DNA from 4 places in the Bacillus sp. SSR7 genome. Region 1 is predicted to be linked to each of the others. Evidence: riboswitches for the same ligand, from Rfam matches in the RefSeq annotation. Region 1 holds a riboswitch; each other region holds the start of a gene.

Region 1 (4,202 bases):
CTCACGGTATCCGTAGTATAAAACTACTAATGCTGCTATACCGATTAATGCTGGGGAATGCGAAAGGGCGATGGACAAGCCGATCAAACCAACAATACCCCAAGCTAACTTTCCAAAAAATGATTGTGCTCGCACAAATGATTTATAGCTCCAGTACACAACTCCTGCTCCAATTGCGAATCCTACAATACCAGCAAGACTGCCAAGAGCAATTAAAGCTAAAATACCAGCCGCGATAAACGCTAGAAATTGTTTCATCTTGTGCTTGCCTCCCTTCGATTTGATACTCTTATCTTAACTATTTTTTCTTTTTTCCATAACGAGCTTAAGAACCGTTTTTAACTCAGACTTAAGACCGAGTTGCATTCAGCCTTTTGTAAAAACATATGGTAGCATGGGATCATTCACTCTTTTCCCGCACATAAAAAGCCGTACAGAGAACATTCTCTGTACGGCTTTCGTTACTTTTCATACACTTCCATTATGCTGTTTTATGATACTCTTTCTTTTCCGCTACTTTAGAAAACCTCGGGAAACCAATTAATATAGAAATGATTCCACATACTCCAACTAAGATTGGATAAAACGCATATGGTAACAGTTCAATTGGAGATAACGCCGCAAATCCTGCTGCTGTTAACATTTGCGCACCATACGGAATTAACCCTTGCACACAGCACGAGAAAAGATCTAATACACTCGCTGATTTACGAGGATCAATTTCATATTGATCTGCAATGTTTTTCGCAAGCGGACCTGTAAAGATAATAGAAATGGTATTATTCGCTGTACACATATTCGTCATACCTACTAAACCAGCGATACCGAACTCTGCTCCTTTTTTTGAACGAATGTTACGCGTTAAAATATTCATTAAATATTGAATGCCACCATTATATTGAATCAATTCGACCATACCACCAATTAAAATAGCAAGTAATACTAACTCCATCATACCGCCCATTCCAGTCGTTACACTTTTAAAGAAACTCTCTAACGTATAACTTCCATCTAAAAGACCGATAACCCCAGATAGTACAGTTCCACCGGTTAACACGATAAGTACATTCCAACCAAGTAGCGCTGTAATAAGTACTCCTGCATACGGTAAAATCTTTATCCAGTCAAAGCTATGCGTTTTAATCTGCGTATCGCTTCCTAAAGTAATGATTACTAATAGTACAATTGTAATAATAGCTGCTGGTAATACAATTAAAAAGTTCGTTTTAAACTTATCTTTCATTTCTGTTCCTTGTGAACGTACAGCTGCGATTGTTGTATCTGAAATAAATGATAAATTATCTCCAAACATCGCTCCGCCAACAACAGTAGCCATCGTAAGTGCAATTGAGATATCAGTTTGCCCACTAATACCTACAGCAATTGGTGCTAATGCAGCAATTGTTCCCATGGAAGTTCCCATCGCTAATGAAATAAACGCTCCTATAACGAAAATGCCAGCTACGATAAATCCTTGTGGTAAAATTGATAACGCTAAGTTAACTGTAGAATCAACGCCACCCATCCCTTTTGCTGTTTCAGAAAACGCTCCTGCCAGTACAAAAATCAGAACCATAATCATAATATCTGGGTTCCCTGCACCTTTAGCAAATCGTTCCACTTTTACATTAAAACTTTCTTTACGATTCATTGCTAAAGCGACTCCTACAGCAATTGAAATTGCTACAAGTATCGGCAATTTATAGAAATCACCTGTAATAATTCCAGAACCAATAAATAGCGCCAGAAATATCCCAAGTGGTAATAATGCCAAACCATTTCCTCTCGTTTCTTTCAAAGTACCATCTCTCCCTAGTTTCAACCTTTTTCTAATGAATAACAAAAGACCTCTTCCAACAAGAAGAGGTCTTATACATCTATAAGAAACGCTCTTCTCATCTTTCAAGCATATGCTTGCTGGATTTGGCACAGCACTCTGAAATCGAGTCCGCTGCCGAGGCATCGTAGGGCCAGTCCCTCCGCCTCTCTTTATAAGAAGGTTTCATATTTATTTTTTAATAATAATTTCTTCCCTAACTTTACTCGCTTACAAAACAAAAGTCAATTATTTTTTGTATAGATTTTTTTGGTAATTATACAAAAATTTGAATACAATAATCATTTTAACTTTTTGATTTCTTCTTCCAATATTGAAATCCAATAAAATTCACTATTTTTTATTGCAGCTATGATCCATTTCGTAGTGTACCAAGCTAACTCATACTCTTCTTTTGTAACATCGCCACTTTTATAAGCATCCTCTAGCTCATCTTCATCTAGCACATACATCTTACCATTCGGTAATAACACTACATCTAAATATAAATCATCAAAATACGGTAAACCACGCTCGTCTATTTCATATTCTTTCGCCACATCGATATAATATTGCACTAATTCTTTTTGATCATCTAACATAGCGGTAATCGCAAAGTTTTTCCCGTCTATGAAATATTGAATCCACGTATACTGATTGCCAGCAATACATAGCTCTTTACCGTCATATTCTTTACAACTAGGTTCTCTCACCTTTTTTATTTCCAGTATTCCTAGCATTCCCTCTTCTATTTGCTTAACCGTATAATTCTTCTCTAGTAGTCGCTTCCACGAAGAACCGTCACCATATTTACGTTTCATTACGTCTGCTCCCCTTCTATATAGAAAAGCCCCCACATATTATGTGAGAGCTTGTTCAAATTATAATTAAGCTGCTTGCTTATTAGAAATTTCTTTCAAGTAGGCTTGTCCTTTTTCAGCGTCATATTGACCTTCCCATTTAGACATAACTACAGCTGCTAAAGAGTTACCTACAACGTTAACTGCTGTACGAGCCATATCTAAAATACGGTCAATACCAGCGATAAAGGCTAAACCTTCAGCTGGAATACCTACTGTACCAAGTGTCGCTAATAATACAACGAATGATACGCCAGGTACACCCGCAATACCTTTTGATGTAAGCATTAATACAAGTAATAATGTAATTTGTTGTGTAATAGATAAATCAATACCATACATTTGTGCTAAGAAAATAGCCGCAATTGCTTGATATAAAGTTGATCCATCTAAGTTAAATGAATAACCTGTCGGAATAACAAAAGATGTAATTGCTTTCGGACAACCAAACTTCTCCATTTTCTCCATGATTTTTGGTAAAACTGTTTCTGAACTTGCTGTAGAGTACGCTAAGATTAGTTCATCTTTTAAAATCTTAAAGAATTGGAAAATGTTAATTCCAAATATTTTCGCTGTAATTCCTAATACGACTACAACGAAGAAAATCATTGCTCCGTATACGACAATTAATAATTTCCCTAATGGAATTAATGAAGAAAGACCAAATGTAGAAACTGTAACTCCAATTAACGCAAATACACCAAATGGTGCAAATTTCATAACTTGGTTTGTTACGTAAAACATTGCATCAGCTACACCTTGGAAAAATTGAAGAACCGGTCTTCCTCTTTCACCAATTGCCGCTACACCTAAACCAAATAATACAGAGAAGAAGATAATAGCAAGCATATCTCCGTCAGCTAATGACTTTACAATGTTTGTTGGAACAATATTTACAAATGTATCTGCAAATGAATGACTTTGTACTTGCTCTGTCGTATGTGTATATTTCGAAATATCTGTCTTTGTTAACTGCTCCATATTTACGCCTTTTCCTGGTTGGAAAATATTCGCAATTAATAGACCGACAATAATTGCAATTGTTGTAATAATTTCAAAGTAAATAATTGTTTTTCCGCCTAGTCGACCTAATTTTTTAACATCGCCAACACCAGCAACCCCAACAACAATACTCGCTACAACAATCGGTACAACGATCATTTTAATTAATCGGATAAAAATATCACCAATTGGTTGTAAATAACTCACCACTGCCGGATTGCCAAAGAAAATCGCCCCAACTGCAATACCTAGCGTAAGACCAATTAATATTTGCCATGCAAGTCCTATTCTTTTCATATTTGTTGTAACCCCCTCTTCGATGTGTCACTCTATCTCTCATTCTATCTATCTCTATAAAACTTGAAATTAAGAGTATTACATATTATTCGACAATTCACTACATTTTGTCCCTGTTAAAAATCATAAATCAAAATTTAAAATCTGACAACAAAATAAGTTTGCCCGAACGCAAATAATTTTCTTGACAAAAATAAAACCCATGTCAGAAAACCTAACATGAGAAC
Region 2 (4,202 bases), on a different contig from region 1:
CCTTGTGTAATGAAAATATATATAAATACCGCGACCGTAATCATGCCAAACAAAAAATTAGATACCTTTTCCCTCGCTAATAACCAAACATTAATAATCCCCATAACCGATGCAAAAATTTCAATATAACTCGATTGAATATAAAATCCAACCAATACGCAAATAATACTAGAAACGACTAAAAAAAGCGGACTTCTAATCATGATCATCTCTCCCCAGATGTATAATAAAGTGAAACTTTAATCAGCCCTCACCAATCGGGCTTTTATGGGCAGCCCGCCCCCCACCTAACTTCTTTGCTTTCGCTGAATTTTGAGGTGGGGGTCTTACTGCACATTAAAGCGGGATAAATTCCCTATCACCAGTATAAGTAATAGCCTTTACCATGAATTCCCTCCTTTTTATTATCCATTCTACCTACAGGAAGCCTTTTCTTTTTACAAAATTCTCTTAAAAATGGTATCGTTTTTTATAACATATCTCCACTAGAAAGGAATAAAGGATATGCTAACTAAACATCGAATTCTATTTATTGGTGCTGGTCGTATGGCAGAAGCCATATTTTCCGGGTTACTGAAAACAAGCAAAGAATACATCGAAGAAATTATCGTTTCTAACCGAAGCAACGTAGAAAAACTGGAACAATTACAAACGCGATATAATGTGTCTACTACAACAGATTGGAAGCAGCATGTTACATCTGTTGATACGATTGTTTTAGCAATGCCGCCTTCTGCACATGAAGGTTTATTAGCGGAATTATCTCCGTTACTATCGAATCAACTTGTCGTAACGGTAGCCGCTGGCATTGGCCCATCTTATTTAGAAGAAAGACTTCCCGAGGGGACACCTGTTGCTTGGATTATGCCAAATACAGCTGCTGAAATCGGAAAGTCTATCTCCTTATATACAATGGGACAATCGGTAACCGAGATGCATCAGGAAACCTTGCAACTGCTTTTAAGAGGTATTGGTACTTCGCAACTTTGTACTGAGGAAGAAGTTCATCAGCTTACTGCAGTTACGGGAAGTGCACCAGCTTTCCTTTATTACTTTGCTGAAAGCTTAATTGAAGCAACAAAAAGTTATGGAGTTGATGAAGCAACCGCAAAACACCTTGTCATTCAAATGATTTCCGGCTCTGCTTCTATGCTTGAACAAACGCAAGATCCAGCTAACCTCCGCGAACAAGTAACAACACCCGGTGGTTCCACAGCTGAAGGTCTCAAAGCTTTATATGAATATAATTTTTCAGAGGCAATTCAAAAAGCAGTAGAAGCAACAAACAAAAAAGCTAGGGGGAAATAATATGAATTTAACAAGTTTAAAAGACTATACAACATTACATAACGGTGTAAAAATGCCTTGGTTCGGTTTAGGTGTTTTTAAAGTAGAAGATGGTTCAGAAGTAATTGAATCTGTAAAAGCAGCAATTAAAAATGGCTATCGCAGCATTGATACTGCAGCAATTTATCAAAACGAAGAAGGCGTTGGACAAGCGATCCGTGAATCAGGTATTTCACGTGAAGAATTATTTATTACATCAAAAGTATGGAATAGCGATCAAGGGTATGAAACAACACTTCAAGCATTCGAAACTACATTAGAGAAATTAGGTTTAGAGTATTTAGATTTATATTTAGTACATTGGCCTGTAAAAGGAAAATATACTGAATCATGGAAAGCGTTAGAAAAGCTTTATAAAGATGGCCGTGTTCGTGCAATTGGCGTGAGTAATTTCCACATCCACCACTTACAAGACGTATTTGAAATTGCTGAAATTAAGCCAATGGTCAACCAAGTGGAATACCACCCACGTTTAGCACAAGAAGAGCTACACGCTTTCTGCAAAGAACATAACATCCAGCTTGAAGCTTGGTCACCATTAATGCAAGGCCAACTACTAGACAATCCAACATTACAAGACATTGCAACAAAATATAATAAATCAACTGCACAAATTATTTTACGATGGGATCTACAAAACGAAGTTGTAACAATCCCTAAATCTATTAAAGAACATCGCATTATTGAAAATGCAAACATCTTCGACTTTGAATTAAGTGCTGATGATATGAAAGCAATTCAAGCTTTAAATGAAGATCGTCGCGTTGGTCCAGATCCAGATAACTTTAACTTCTAATAGAAAAACCACTGCCATATGCAGTGGTTTTTCGTTAAAGAAAACTGAAAATTTAAACTATATTTCATTCGGTTGACACTTCATTATTCAAGGTGTAAGATTTTGAATTATCAAAGAAACACAAAAATTAATAAAGTTTATTCGTTTACTCATTGTATCAAGAGAGGTGGAGGGACTGGCCCTTTGAAACCTCGGCAACAGGTTCATTTTGAATACTGTGCCACTTCCTGCAAGCTTTGTGCTTGAAAGATAGAATGAGGGACTTCGTTTATATACGGGTGCATAACTTGTACGTAAAAATCCCTCTTTCTCAATATGAAAAGAGGGATTTTTTATTTTTCATTTCCCTCATCATCATCCAAACTTAATTATTTAGGAGGAAAATCAAATGAAAAAGAAGTTTGTACCCGGTATTGCATCAGTTGTAGGAGTAAGTATTTTATTAACTGGTTGCGGTAGTTATAAAAACGAAGCAAGCGGAGCAAATGCAAAGGACGAGGCACCTAGTAAACAGGTTTTAAACTTATCTTCACCTACTGAAATACGAACAATGGATACGGCTCGTGCTACAGACACTGATTCTGGCCAAGTAATGAGAAACGTATTTGAAGGCTTGTATAATCTTGGTGAAGGTAACAAACCTGTCCCTGGTGTTGCAAAATCTCATGAAGTAAGTGGCGATAAAACGAAATACACATTCCACCTGCGAGATTCAAAATGGTCAAACGGCACGCCTGTTACAGCGAAAGATTTTGTCTTCGCTTGGCAAAGAGCTGTCGATCCAGCAACAGCCTCTGAATATGCATTTCTATTCTTTGATATTAAAAACGCAACAAAAATTAACAACAAAGAACTTCCAGCCGACCAACTTGGTGTAAAAGCAATTGATGACCATACGTTTGAGGTAGAATTAGAACGCCCTGTTCCATATTTTATTAGCTTAACAGCGTTCCCAACATTCCTACCAATTAACGAGGAATTCTTCAAAGCACAAGGTGATAAGTACGCTTTAGAAGATAATACAATCTTGTACAACGGCGCTTTTACACTAAGCGATTGGAAGCATGAACAAAGCTTTAAATTTAAGAAAAACCCTACCTATTGGGATAAAGATACTGTCAAACTAGAAGAAATCAATTTTAACGTCGTAAAAGAAAAATCAACAGAAGTAAACCTATTCGAATCAAAACAATTAGACCGCATAAAATTAACATCTGATTTCGTTGATAAATATAAAAAAGATGCGAACTTTAAAGAACGCCCGAACGTAGGCGTACAATTTTTACGTATGAATCAACAAAACAAAATACTTCAAAACGTGTCTGCACGCCAAGCAATCGATCAAACAATTGATCGAAAATCCTTTGTAAATACGTTATTAAACGATGGATCTACACCAACTTTTGGTCTCGTTCCAAAAAACTTTGCAAAAGGAGCTGATGGAAAGGACTTCCGTACTATAAACGGAGATTTAACCAAAGTTGATACAAAATCTGCACAAGAGTTATGGAAAAAAGCTAAACAAGAGCTTGGTTCTGAAAAAATCACATTAGAATTATTAACAAGTGATGCTGACCTTGATAAGAAAACTGGTGAGTTCTTAAAAGGACAGCTAGAAAAGAATTTAGATGGATTAACAGTAAATGTGAAACCACAACCACGTAAACAACAAGTTTCACTTTTATTAAAAGGTGACTATGAAATCGGTATTGACGGCTGGAGCCCTGACTTTGCTGACCCAATTACATTCCTTGAATTGTTTACAACGAATAACCCTTACAACTTAGATCATTACTCTAATAAGGAATTCGATGAAACAATTGAAAAAGTGAAAACGACTTTAGCTGGTGATGAAAAAGCTCGCTGGGAAGCATTACTAGCATCTGAAAAAATATTATTTAAAGACTCTGTTATCGCTCCCCTTTACCAAAAAGGCGAATCTTATTTAGAACGTTCTTATGTGAAAGGAATTGTGCAAGTAGACTTTGCAGGTCAATTAAACTTCAAATGGGCACAAATTGAAAAATAAAAGGCAACCTGAATTGAAGTTTTTCTCCCC
Region 3 (4,202 bases), on a different contig from region 1:
TTCTTCAATAACAATTTCAGCCCCTGTTTGTTTCGTAATATCAAATGTAGATAACGGAGCTGCAACGTAGAACGGGATACCGAAGTACTTTGCTAATATAGCTAAATTCATTGTTCCGATTTTATTTGCTGTATCTCCATTTGCGACAATTCGGTCCGCTCCTACAATAATTGCGTTGATTTCTTTCGTTTGAATAGCATGAGCTGCCGTATTATCTGTAATAAGTGTTACATCAATATTTGCCTGTTTTAATTCCCAGGTCGTTAAGCGACCGCCTTGTAAAACTGGTCTCGTTTCACATGCATATGCATGTAAATGTACACCTTTTTCTTTCCCAATATAAAACGGTGCTAATGCAGTACCATATCTAGCAGTTGCGATACTGCCAGCGTTACAAATTGTTAAAACGTTATCACCATCTTGAAAACATGTTAATGCATGTTCTCCAATACTCCTGCATACTGCTTCATCCTCTTGCTGAATAAGAAGCGCTTCTTCTTCTAATATTTTTTGCGCTTCTTTTATTGTAGTAATTTCTCGAATGGATTCTCTCATACGATCGATTGCCCAAAATAAATTGACTGCTGTCGGGCGTGATGTTCCTAAATAATTACAATCTCTATTAAACTTCTTTTGAAATTCTTCAATATGTACAGTATCATATTTTTTTGATGCAAGCGCCAAGCCAAATGCAGCTACAATCCCAATTGCCGGTGCTCCTCGTACTTCTAGCATGACAATACTTTTCCATACCTCTTCAATTGTCGTTAATGTTTTGTATTCTGTGCTATGCGGTAACTTTGTTTGATTTAATACTGCAATAGCATTCCCTTTCCAACTGACAGACCTCGGAATTGTAACAATTGTACTCATGCTTTTACCCCTCCAGAAACTGTCTGTTGGAATAATGATCGGAACAGTTGAATATCAGCGTTTTTAGATTCATATTTTATTAGTTCTTTACCTAAGGATAACGCTTGTTTCTTAGCTTGAATTCTTGTTTCTTTATTTGTTATTTCATCTAAATCAGCTACATGCGCTAGGCCAATTGTTCTACGGATAAGCTCACATCCAGCAAATCCAACAGCATCAATAAAGATATTTTGCAAAATAATTGGTAACCATTGTTTTTCTTTCGTATATGCTTCTACACCTTCTCCAATCCATAACTTCGTAAAAGTTTCTACAAAATAACTCCATGTCTTCTCTATATGGAAAAATAGTACACTTCTCTGTTCTTCTTCTCTAGATAAAGCATTTAATAATAAATTTGCAATAAATTGACCGATGTCAAACCCAAATGGGCCATATGTCGCAAATTCTGGATCAATCACTTTCGTTTCAGAAGGTGATGAAAAAATACTACCTGTATGTAAATCACCATGAATAAGAGTTTCTTTTCTTGTTAAGAACTTATATTTATATTGCGCTACTTTTAGTTTTAAAGTTTTATCACTCCAAAGTTCATCAACAGCCAATTGTAACTCCGGCTCATAATCATTCGTATCGTAATGTCCAAACGGATCTGTAAACACTAAATCTTCTGTAATTTTGCAGAGGTCTGGATTTACAAATGTACCTTCTAGTACCCTTTTCTCTTCTGACTGTAAACCAAAATCTGAAGTGTAAAATAAAACATTTGCTAGAAAACGACCGATATGCTGGGATAAAAGTGGATATTCTTCTCCGTCTATTAATCCTTTTCTTGTAATTGTTAGTCTTGATAAGTCTTCTATTACCGTTATCGCTAACTCTTCATCATGACTGTACACTACTGGAACATAATCCGGTACATACTTCGCAAAAATTTTCAGTGCCTTACTTTCAATTGTCGCTCTTTTTATAGATAACGGCCAGCTTTCACCAACTACTTTCGCATACGGCAGTGCCTGTTTTATTATAATAGACTTCTCTCCATCATCTAATTTGAACACGTAATTTAAATTTCCATCTCCAATTTCATGACAAACTACATTTTCTTTCTTTTCAAAATAACCGTGTTCTTTCGCATATTGTATAGCTGTTGTTTCAGTTAATGCATAATATCCCATCGTCTTCTCCCCCTTTTTTATATTCAGAGGTTTTTCTGACGTAGAAAAACCTCTTTCCACTAAGAAAGAGGTTTGAAGTTTATCTTCTCCCCTCTTATCTGCCAGAAAGTTTTACTTTCTGCTGGAATTAGCACCGTGCCTTTTGGCGTCATAAACGCCCCATTTCACAATGGTATTACGGTCGGTTGCTGGGCTTCATCGGGCCAAATCCCTCCACCTGCTCTTGATAAGAGTTGTATAATTTTTTAGAATTTTTAACTTTATGTTGAAGACTATACCAAGAATAAAAATCACTTGTCAACATTTTATTTGTATAATTCTGGACGTCGATCTGCAAAAACTGGAATTCCTTTGCGTACTTCTTTAATTTTCTCGAATGTAAGCTCGCCAAATAGAATTGATTCTTCTTCATTCGCTTCTACAACAACTTCGCCCCAAGGATCGACAATTAAAGAATGGCCGGCAAACTCATTATTTGGATCCTTCCCTGCCCTATTACATGCTACAACATAACACTGATTTTCAACTGCTCTTGCTTGTAATAATAAACGCCAATGCGCTAAACGAACGAATGGCCATTCAGCTACAACAAATAAAACTTTTGCACCTTTAGCAGTATGAACGCGCATCCACTCCGGAAAACGAATATCATAGCAAATGGTGCCGGCGCACTCTACATCATCTAACTTAAATTCACCAGTACTATTTCCAGCGATTAAATATTTATGTTCATCCATAAGCTGAAATAAATGCACTTTACTATATTCATTGACTAGTTCTCCTTTATTCGTTACAACATACATTGTATTTGTAACACCTTGCTCCGTTTGCTTTGCTATAGAACCACCAACAATATGTACACCATATTGTTTCGACCATTCTATCAACTTTTCTTTCGTTTCCAATCCATCCCTATCTGCAATTTCAGAGAGTCTCGTTAAATCATAACCTGTTGTCCATAGTTCTGGTAAGACGATAACATCTGGTCTTTCTTTCATCGCTTCGTTTATTTTATGTTTAGCATTCTCAATATTTTTTTCTACATCTCCAAAAACAATATCCATTTGAATACATGCGACTTTCATTTTGTCAGCCCCATCCTTAATTTTTTCTTTACAAAATACTGGAAAGATTATATCATTTGTCACTAGAATTGTAACAACTTTCAAAAGAGGTGGAAAGCATGAAATTATTTCAACCTTCTGAGATCGTAACATCATTGCCTACACAATTTTTCGCTTCACTTGTTGCAAAAGTTAACAAAGTCGTTGCAGCAGGGCACGATGTTATTAATCTAGGACAGGGTAATCCAGATCAACCAACACCACAGCATATCGTAAAAGCTTTACAAGATGCTGCTGCAAAAGCGATTCATCATAAATATCCGCCATTTCGCGGACATGAAAGTTTAAAAGAAGCTGTAGCAACATTCTATCAACGCGAATACGGCGTAAAATTAAATCCAAAAACGGAAGTTGCTATTTTATTCGGCGGAAAGGCTGGGTTAGTAGAATTACCAGTTTGTTTTACAAACCCTGGTGATACGATTCTCGTTCCAGATCCAGGTTATCCAGATTATTTATCAGGAGTTGCTTTAGCAAAAGCTCAGTTTGAAACAATGCCACTTATTGCAGAAAATAACTTTTTACCAGATTATACGAAAATTGATGACTCTATTGCCGAGCGTGCAAAATTAATGTTTTTAAACTATCCAAATAATCCTACAGGTGCTACTGCATCAAAAGATTTTTTTGATGCAACGATTCATTTTGCTAATAAACACAATATATTAGTTGTTCATGATTTCGCTTACGGTGCTATAGGGTTCGACGGTCAAAAGCCTGTTAGTTTCTTACAAGCAGACGGCGCCAAAGATACGGGAATTGAAATTTATACATTATCAAAAACTTTCAATATGGCTGGATGGCGTATTGCCTTTGCAGTAGGGAATGAAAGTGTGATTGAAACAATTAACTTATTACAAGATCATATGTATGTTAGTATTTTTGGTGCAGTTCAAGATGCTGCCCGCGAAGCATTATTAAGTTCACAGTCTTGCGTAGGAAACCTCGTAAATAGTTATGAATCTCGAAGAAACGCTCTTATTTCTGCTTGTCACTCGATTGGTTGGAATGTAGACATTCCAACCGG
Region 4 (4,202 bases), on a different contig from region 1:
ACTTTTCATACGACGTATATTTTGCGTTCGTAATAATGTGTGCTTTATCCTTGCCATTACTACTCATAATCATGTCTATCTTTGCTGATTCATATTTAAAATCTTTTGTAATGATATATTCTGCATCCACTTCTTCTATCTTCGCATTTTGTGCTTGTAACATTTTTTTCTGCGTTTCATCCATGCTAGTTAACATACTTTCTGTTTCTTGCCCTTTTAATGTAAATTTCAGTTTATATTTATCTCCGCTTTTCTCCAGCTTCATTTTATCTAAAACTACTTCCGGTACTTCTAATTTATCTATAATATCTTGAGTCGCTTTCATTCCACCAGCGTTTAATTGCTCCTCTGGTACGGTTATAACTTCTCCTGTATTAGGGTTTTTTACCTCACCAGCAACTTTACCATCCACAGTATACACTACAACATCTGTACCGGAAATATTCATTTCAGAACGAGAATTCTTTGTCTTTGGCTCTAATTGCATCTTAGCCTTTAATATATCCATCTCTGTTCCCTCAGCTTTTACCCCTACACCATATGTCATCGTTACATGTTCTTCATTTTTAAAAGCTTCATTCGTTTTCTTGAAAACATCTTTCGCCGTTAATTCCTTTTCTTTTTGAACGGATTCTTTTTTCGGCTCATCCGTCTTTGCTGTTTTCTCATTACTACACCCTACCCCTAGACTGATTGCAAGTACTAAACTTGAAACAAAAATAATTTTTTTCATACTGTTGCCCCCTTTCCCAAAATAATATCACCTCTTTTCCTATGAAATCTATATAATTTTTAATCTATACTCGCTATATAGCGACATGTTTAATAAAGATCTTAAATATGATGTAAATAACGACAACTCATTTCAGGAGGACATTATGAAGGCGATCATTTGCACACAGTATGGACCACCTAACGTTCTTCAGCTTCAAAATATAGAGAAACCTATACCTAAAAAGAACGAAGTATTAGTTAAAATTCACGCAACAAGTGTATCGACTGGAGATTGTAGAATACGCGGATTTAATAGCCCTCTATTATTTTGGATTCCTATGCGACTTATATTAGGACTTAGAAAACCGAGAAACCCTATACTTGGCGTAGAATTAGCAGGAGAGATAGAGGATATCGGGACAGATGTAACTCAATTTAAAAAAGGGGATCAAATTTTTGCATTAACAGAACTCAATCTTGGTGGTTATGCCGAATACACATGCGTGCATGAAAGTGGATTAATAACATTAAAACCTACCAATGTAACGTATGAAGAAGCGGCAGTTATTCCTTTTGGTGGAACTTCAGCGTTGCATTTTCTGAGAAAAGGCCGGATAAAAAAGGGGCAACAAGTTCTCATATATGGCGCCTCTGGATCAGTAGGAACAGCTGCCATACAACTCGCTAAATATTTTGGTACGACCGTTACGGCTGTTTGTAGTAATTCAAATTTTGAACTCGTGCAATCTTTAGGGGCTGACAAAGTAATCGATTATACGAAAGAAGATTTTACTAAGCGGGGGGAATACTATGATGTTATATTTGATGCAGTTGGAAAATATAAAAAATCCCTTTGTAAACAAGTATTAACACCTAATGGAATATATGTATCTGTTAATGGAATGATGGCAAAAGTAAGTAAAGAAGATATGTTTCTACTAAAAAAACTAACTGAAACAGAAAATTTAAAGCCTGTTATTGATAGAACTTACCGGTTAGAAGAGATTGCTGAAGCCCATATGTATGTAGAAAACGGGCATAAAAAGGGGAACGTTTCGATTACCTTAAAATAAAATATATTCAGAAAATAACGTTGACAATTCTTTTTGTAAGATTTACTATTAGTACCATATTAAAAAACTACATACACATACTCTTATCAAGAGTGGCGGAGGGACTGGCCCGATGATGCCCGGCAACCGAGCTTATAACGTATAAGCTAAGGTGCTAATTCCTGCAAAACGAGTTCTCGTTTTGAAAGATAAGAGAGGAATCTATTTTGTCTATTCGGCACCTCTCTTATTTTTGAGAGGTGCTTTTTATTTTGGAACGTATATTTAAGGGGGAATTATAGATGAAGAAAGTATTATTAAGCATTGTAAGTGGGGCTGTATTATTATTAAGCGCATGTAGCGGGAGTTCAGATAAAGAAGTAAAAGCGTTAGATGAGAAAAAGATTACTGTCGGTGTAACAGGAGGGCCGCATGAACAAATTTTTGAAAAGGTAAAAGAAGTAGCAGCGAAAGACGGTCTCGAAATCGATATAAAAGTATTTAATGATTATGTAGCACCGAACGTATCCCTCGATGAAAAAAGCCTTGATGTAAATAGCTATCAAACAAAATCATATTTAGACGTATTTAAAGCGGAACGTAATATGAAATTAACCGAAGTATTTTCAACAGTAACATTCCCTATGGGCGTATATTCAAAAAGCTTAAAGGATGTAAAAGAATTAAAAGAGGGCGATGCAATTGCTGTACCGAATGACCCAACGAATGAACTTCGAGCTTTAAAACTATTTGAAAAAGCAGGAGTTTTAAAAGTGGATCCAAAAGCTACAGAAAAAGCGACTGCAAAAGCGACTGCAAAAGATGTAATTGAAAATCCAAAAAATTTAAAGATCGTTGAATTAGAGGCATCTCAATTACCAACACAACTAAGTGAAGTAAAAGCAGCTGCCATTAATACAAACTTTGCATTAGGTGCAAAATTAAGCCCTGCGAAAGATTCTATCTTCCGTGAAGGAAAAGATTCACCATATGTGAACTGGGTCGTTGTTCGTACTGAAAATAAAGATGATGCTGTTGTAAATAAATTAAAGAAAGCTTATCAATCTAAAGAAGTAAAAGAATTTATCGAGAAAAAATTTGATGGTTCTGTTTTACCGTCTTGGTAGGAGCTGACGATAATGATTGAATTAAAAAATGTATCCAAAGTATTTACAACAAAAAAGGGGAATGTGGAAGCTCTTAAGTCTACTTCTCTTCAAGTAAAAAAGGGCGAAGTATTTGGAATCATTGGATATAGTGGTGCTGGCAAAAGTACATTAATTCGCTGTGTAAATTTATTAGAAAAACCAACGACAGGAAATATCATTGTAAACGAGCAAGATTTAACAACACTGTCTACAAAAGAACTAGCAAAAGCGCGACAAAAAATCGGAATGATATTTCAAGGGTTCAACTTACTTAAAACTGTTACCGTTTATGAAAATATCGCATTGCCGTTACGCCTTGCTGGCATTCCAAAAGTAGAAATTGCAAAAAGAGTAGAAAAGTATTTACGTATTGTCGACCTTTTTAATCGAAAAGACGCCTATCCGAGTGAACTTTCTGGTGGTCAGAAACAACGTGTGGCCATCGCTCGTGCACTATCACACGAACCGGAAGTGTTATTAAGTGATGAAGCAACGAGCGCTTTAGATCCAGAAACAACTGACTCTATTCTTGATTTACTATTAAAAATCAATGAAGAAATCGGAATTACAATTTTACTCATTACACATGAAATGAACGTTATCCAGCGTATATGTGACCGAGTTGCTGTTATGGAACATGGAGCAGTAGTTGAAAGTGGCACCGTGAAAGAGATATTCACAAATCCACAGCATGTAACAACAAAGAAATTCGTAAATAGTGCATTTGCAGCGAAAATCCCAGCCGAAGTACAAAAAGAACTACAAAGAACCGGAGAAATCGTAACACTTTCATTTATAGGAACTTCTTCTGGTGAACCAGCGTTAGCTGTTGCTACAAAACGATTCCAAGTATATCCAAATATTTTATCCGGTAATATTACTCAATTAAAACATGAAGCATACGGGAAACTTGTCATTCATATGCAAGGGAAACAAAATGAAATCAACCGTGCTTTATCATTTTTACAAGAGCAAGGAATCATCATAGAAGGAGGTAGAACAGATTATGGGAAACAAGTCCTTTTTGGATGAATGGGGTAAAGTCATATGGGAAGCAACCATTCAAACTTTTCAAATGACATCTATTTCATTACTCATCTCGATCCTTATTGCACTGCCACTTGGTGTCACGCTTGTTTTAACAAGACCTGGTGGACAGCATGAAAATAAAATCATCTATCCTATTCTTAATACAATTATTAATATCATTCGCTCTCTTCCATTTATCATTCTATTATTCTTCATTTTACCTTTTACAAAGTTTCTAATGGGAACATCCATTGGCGTG

Evidence for each region. A riboswitch is a leader RNA that binds a small molecule or an ion and turns the genes downstream of it on or off. The one in region 1 is predicted to bind S-adenosylmethionine.
Region 2: another riboswitch for S-adenosylmethionine. It lies ahead of AC0NJG_RS25675 (peptide ABC transporter substrate-binding protein); the one in region 1 lies ahead of AC0NJG_RS08720 (Na+/H+ antiporter NhaC family protein).
Region 3: another riboswitch for S-adenosylmethionine. It lies ahead of mtnK (S-methyl-5-thioribose kinase); the one in region 1 lies ahead of AC0NJG_RS08720 (Na+/H+ antiporter NhaC family protein).
Region 4: another riboswitch for S-adenosylmethionine. It lies ahead of AC0NJG_RS25575 (MetQ/NlpA family ABC transporter substrate-binding protein); the one in region 1 lies ahead of AC0NJG_RS08720 (Na+/H+ antiporter NhaC family protein).

What each region holds. Positions count from the first base shown of each region.
Region 1 covers NZ_JBVVXV010000003.1:273,717-277,918, forward strand. The annotation lists gene AC0NJG_RS08715 (lmo0954 family membrane protein) at 1-258, opposite strand, end outside; gene AC0NJG_RS08720 (Na+/H+ antiporter NhaC family protein) at 482-1,798, opposite strand; SAM riboswitch class I at 1,893-1,998, opposite strand; gene AC0NJG_RS08725 (ribonuclease FAU-1 family protein) at 2,119-2,637, opposite strand; gene gltP (glutamate/aspartate:proton symporter GltP) at 2,704-3,975, opposite strand.
Region 2 covers NZ_JBVVXV010000020.1:37,098-41,299, reverse strand. The annotation lists gene pnuC (nicotinamide riboside transporter PnuC) at 1-203, opposite strand, end outside; gene proC (pyrroline-5-carboxylate reductase) at 505-1,308, shown strand; gene AC0NJG_RS25680 (aldo/keto reductase) at 1,310-2,143, shown strand; SAM riboswitch class I at 2,295-2,399, shown strand; gene AC0NJG_RS25675 (peptide ABC transporter substrate-binding protein) at 2,532-4,172, shown strand.
Region 3 covers NZ_JBVVXV010000002.1:437,283-441,484, reverse strand. The annotation lists gene mtnA (S-methyl-5-thioribose-1-phosphate isomerase) at 1-873, opposite strand, end outside; gene mtnK (S-methyl-5-thioribose kinase) at 870-2,051, opposite strand; SAM riboswitch class I at 2,143-2,284, opposite strand; gene AC0NJG_RS06395 (carbon-nitrogen family hydrolase) at 2,357-3,220, opposite strand; gene AC0NJG_RS06390 (pyridoxal phosphate-dependent aminotransferase) at 3,235-4,202, shown strand, end outside.
Region 4 covers NZ_JBVVXV010000020.1:15,248-19,449, reverse strand. The annotation lists gene AC0NJG_RS25585 (DUF6612 family protein) at 1-733, opposite strand, end outside; gene AC0NJG_RS25580 (NAD(P)-dependent alcohol dehydrogenase) at 879-1,787, shown strand; SAM riboswitch class I at 1,868-1,982, shown strand; gene AC0NJG_RS25575 (MetQ/NlpA family ABC transporter substrate-binding protein) at 2,069-2,893, shown strand; gene AC0NJG_RS25570 (methionine ABC transporter ATP-binding protein) at 2,906-3,946, shown strand; gene AC0NJG_RS25565 (methionine ABC transporter permease) at 3,921-4,202, shown strand, end outside.